DNA from 2 places in the Exiguobacterium alkaliphilum genome. Region 1 is predicted to be linked to the other one. Evidence: predicted binding sites of a transcription regulator. Region 1 holds the regulator's gene; the other holds the start of a gene.
What was found. Region 1 encodes Rex, which represses fermentation and respiration genes when NADH is low (regulators of the CRP and FNR family bind a similar motif). Its sites were predicted from a motif close to TTGTGAAATATTTCACAA; they were not measured.
Positions count from the first base shown of each region.

Region 2: a site for Rex is predicted at 1,032-1,049, ahead of KB235_RS07675 (L-lactate dehydrogenase). Genes of this name have one in related genera too.

Region 1 covers NZ_CP073101.1:2,893,057-2,895,458, reverse strand. Annotated here, with positions in the region: gene KB235_RS14920 (ABC-F family ATP-binding cassette domain-containing protein) at 1-431, opposite strand, end outside; gene KB235_RS14915 (redox-sensing transcriptional repressor Rex) at 581-1,237, shown strand; gene tatA (twin-arginine translocase TatA/TatE family subunit) at 1,237-1,455, shown strand; gene tatC (twin-arginine translocase subunit TatC) at 1,458-2,246, shown strand; gene KB235_RS14900 (YesK family protein) at 2,345-2,402, shown strand, end outside.
Region 2 covers NZ_CP073101.1:1,498,308-1,500,709, forward strand. Annotated here, with positions in the region: gene KB235_RS07665 (5-formyltetrahydrofolate cyclo-ligase) at 1-234, shown strand, start outside; gene KB235_RS07670 (DUF92 domain-containing protein) at 228-998, shown strand; gene KB235_RS07675 (L-lactate dehydrogenase) at 1,168-2,124, shown strand; gene KB235_RS07680 (rhomboid family intramembrane serine protease) at 2,248-2,402, shown strand, end outside.

The sequences.
Region 1 (2,402 bases):
GCTTCATATTGATAGCCGCCGCGATCCTTGAACGTATGTTGTTCCTCGTCATACGCGGCGAGGAGCCGTTCATAGGCGTCCGCATCGTTCAAGATGCGTTCACTGCCCATGTCTTGCTCCATCCGTCGGAGCGTTTGTTCTTGCTCGATTAAATCGGTGAAGACGGTGAGCATTTCGTTCCAGATCGTCTCGCTCGATTCTAGCCCGGAGTCTTGGGCGAGGTAGCCGATTGTGACGTCTTTTGGCTTCATGATGTCGCCTGAGTCGTAGTTATATTCCCCGGCGATGACTTTGAGGAGCGTCGACTTGCCGGCGCCGTTCCGGCCGACGAGGGCGACACGTTCACCTTCTTGAATCTCGAGTTTGACGTTCTCTAAAATCGGCTCGACGCCGAATGATTTCGATAAGTTGTTGACTTGCAATAGGATCAAGTGAAAAAACCCCTTTCTCTGTATTTAGTATACTGTATTTTTTAGTCTTTTCAGGTATATTCATTGAGTGGTCATGTGAATTCGTTTACAATCAAGGTGTATGAAATCAGATTCGTGTGTAACGTGTCGTAAAAAGGAGGCTCTTTCCGTTGAGTCAAAACGAACCAAAGATTCCGCAAGCGACAGCCAAACGGTTGCCACTATATTATCGGTTTATCCAAAGCCTGCATTCATCAGGCAAACAACGTGTCTCTTCTGCCGAACTGAGTGAGGCGGTCAAGGTCGATTCGGCGACGATTCGCCGCGACTTTTCGTACTTCGGTGCGCTCGGGAAAAAGGGATATGGCTATAACGTACAGTATCTGTTAGACTTTTTCCGAAAGACATTGAACCAGGACGAAATCACGAACGTCGCCTTGGTCGGGGTCGGTCATCTCGGGACAGCTTTCGTCAACTATAACTTCCTTAAAAACAATAACACACATATCGTCGTCGGGTTCGATGCAGACGAGACAAAAGTCGGCACGACGATGTCCGGTGTCCCGATTCATCACGTCGATGAGATGGAACAGATCATGAAGCAAAACAAAATCGATGTCGCCATCCTCACGGTCCCGTCCGCCTATGCGCAGCCGGTCGCCGATGACTTGGTCCGCTTTGGCATCAAAGGGATTTTGAACTTCACGCCGGCTCGACTTACGGTGCCGGACACGGTCCGCGTCCATCATATCGACTTGTCGATCGAACTCCAATCGCTCATTTACTTTATGCAACACTATCCATCTGCTGAGGGGGTCCATCAATAATGGAATTACTAGCATCGTCACTCGTCGTCGGGATTCCGGGGGGAGCAAGTCTCTTCATTATCGCGATTATCGCGCTCATCATCTTCGGGCCGAAGAAGTTGCCTGAGTTCGGCCGTGCGGCCGGACAGACGCTCCGTGAATTCAAAAATGCCACAAACGGCATGATGAATGAACATGATGAAAAAGACAAGAAAGATTCTGAGAAGAAAGAGCAGTAATCATGAACCATCAACCTGATCAAGAGCGGGCGCTGTCCGACCACTTGACAGAGCTGCGGAGACGACTGATGCTGTCGGCATTTGTCGTCTTTGCCTTCTTTTTGGCCGCTTTGCCGAGTGTCAAATACGTGCTCGCCTATCTACAGGCGGACCTCGTCGAACGAGGACTAGAGCTGAACGCCTTTGGGGTCGCGGACCCGCTCATGATTTATTTGAATTTGGCGCTCGTCATCGGTCTCGTCGCAGCCAGTCCGTTTCTACTGTATCAACTGTGGGCGTTTGTCGCACCTGGTCTGCATCCGAACGAGCGGAGAGGGACGCTCGCCTATATCCCAATCATCTTCATCTTGTTCCTCGTCGGTCTCGCGTTCGCCTACTATTGGTTGTTCCCGCTCGTCCTCGACATCTCGACGAACCTCGGGCAAGACCTCGGGCTGACGCAAATCATCGGGGCGTCGAACTACTTCACGTTCCTCTTGCAACTCACGATCCCGTTCGGCCTCTTGTTCCAACTGCCGGTCGTGACGATGTTCTTGACACGCATCGGGGTCGTGACGCCGTCTTTCTTATCAAAGATTCGGAAGTACGCCTACTTCGCGTTGTTCGTCATCGCGGCGTTCATCACGCCACCTGACTTGACGTCGCACCTCATGGTGTCGCTACCGCTGTTCTTCTTGTACGAGATTAGTTTGTCCATCTCACGCGTCACGTATCGTGGTGTGCTCAGACGAGAAAAGGAAGCGCAAGTGAAAGAGCAGATGGATTTGATGAAACAGATGAATGAGAAGTGAGCATCGCGTTCTTGGACGCGATGCTTTTTTTGAACGAGTAAGTGTGACGTCACCGTGGTAAGATAAGGAGACCATCAACGATTCAGGGAGGACAGGTCATGTGGGAATATTACGGGGATGCGCTCATCGCAGTCGGCGTCTTGACGACGGCTTTAC
Region 2 (2,402 bases), 1.4 Mb from region 1:
ACCCAACAAGTCGACGGTGACGTCGACTTATGCGTCGTCCCGGGGCGTGTGTTCAACCGCTCTGGCTACCGAATCGGATGGGGCGGGGGATATTACGACCGCTTTCTGGCGTCGTATGCCGGCCAAACGCTATCCCTTGCCTACAGCGTCCAAGTGTTAGACGACATACCAATTGAAGCGCATGACATTCCGGTCGGAGTGATCGTGTCGGAAAGGGAATTGATTCGATGTTAGCCATATTTCTCGTAACCTGCTTGGTCGCCTATGCCGGATACCGGCTGAAGTCGCTCACGTTATCCGGTGCCGTATTGACAGTCGTAACGGGGACGGTGATTGGCTATGGTTTCGGCTGGTTCGGTCTCTATTTACTAGGCGTGTTCTTCTCGACATCTTCGCTCGCCTCGAAGTATCGTGCCGTCGACAAGGCGCCGGTCGATGAAATCGTTGAAAAATCCGGTCCCCGTGACTACGTCCAAGTGCTCGCAAACGGCGGAATTGGCATGTTAACCGCGCTCGCGATGGCATACACGTCGAATGAGGCATGGCTCTATGCCTACATTGTTTCGATTGCCGCAGCGACGAGTGACACGTGGGGCTCTGAGTTCGGTGTGCTCGCAAAGCGAAAGCCGCGCTCCATCCTCACGTTTCGACCGGTCGAACCGGGGACGAGCGGCGGTGTGTCACTATATGGGACGGTCATGTCAATTGTTGGAGCCGCCACAATCGTGTTGGCGACCTATCCGTTTATGACGATCGATTTCGAAGTGACGCTCGCGTTAATCGCACTCGGGTTGATTGGTAGCGTCGTGGATACGTTGCTCGGCGCGACCGTCCAACGGAAGTACCAATGCCGAGTATGTGGAAAGCAGACCGAGAAGCAGATGCACCACGGCGAAGCGACCGAATACATCAAAGGTTGGCAATGGCTCGGGAACGATGCGGTCAACTTCGCTTCGATTACGGCCGCCGCCTTGATTTGTTTTTTCGTCTTCGGATAAGGGTAGTACAGTGAATGAAGATGTTTCAAACGAATGTGAATTTCGTCACAATATCGCCAAAGTGAAAACGGTTTCTATTGTAGTGAGGTTTTGTGAATGATGTTACAATCTTTGTGTAACAGATATTACTAAAACATGAAACAGACTGTTCGAAGGGTGGAGAATCAACATGGAAACATTAAATCATGCAAAAGTAACACGCGTCGCGCTCGTCGGTGCCGGTGCAGTCGGTGCGAGCTTCGCATACCAATTGACGACAGCGAGCCTTTGTGAAGAACTCGTAATCATCGATATTAACAAAGCCAAAGCAGAAGGGGAAGCCATGGATTTGAATCACGGCGTCTCGTTCGCTTCTTCACCGATGCGTGTATGGGCCGGGGATTATGCGGACTGTGGGGCGGCAGATATCGTCGTAATCACGGCAGGGGCACCGCAAAAGCCGGGTGAAACGCGTCTTGACCTCGTCGAGAAGAACGCGAAAATCATGAAGTCGATGATTGGGGAAATCATGGCATCAGGATTTGACGGGATGATCATCATCGCATCGAACCCGGTCGACATCATGACCCACTTGGCATGGAAATATTCTGGACTTCCGAAACATCGCGTCTTCGGATCAGGCACGGTGCTCGACACGTCACGTCTCCGTTACATGCTCGGCGATTACTTCAACGTCGACCCGCGCAACTGTCACGCGTACATCATGGGTGAGCACGGGGACACGGAGTTCGCGGCATGGAGTAACGCCCGAATCTACGGCAAGTCGGTCGAGCAGTTGCTTGAAGAGAACGACGAATACACATGGGAAGACCTTGAAGATATTTATGTCAACGTCCGTGATGCGGCTTATCATATCATCGAGCGTAAAGGCGCGACGTATTATGCGATTGGTCTCGGACTGCTTCGCCTCGTCAAAGCGGTGCTCCGGAACGAGAACACGCTTCTCACGGTCGGGGCCTACTTGGACGGTGAGTACGGTCTACATGACATTCATATCGGCGTCCCGGCCATCATCAACCGCCAAGGGGTGCGCCAAGTCGTCGAAATCGAATTGTCTGAAGAAGAGAAACAAAAGATGCACCATTCAGCAGACGTCTTGATGAAGACGATGCAGCCCGTGCTATAAGTGAACGAGAGAGTGCAGCCGGCTTCGTGCCGGCTGTTTTTTTGACGGGCATATAAGGGAGGTCTCCTTTTTGTCGCCGCTTCAGAATTGGATTACAATTATAGGGAAGGGAGGGGATTTCAGATGACGAGCTCATTTTGGGAAGACATCTATCAGAACGTGTTGGCGGGGGGACGCGTCGAAGGGATCCTCGAGCCGTCTCGGGCGCTACTCTTGTTTGACACGAAAGCGGGAGACGTCTATCACCTGTACATAAGGACCGATAAGGCGTGGGCTAA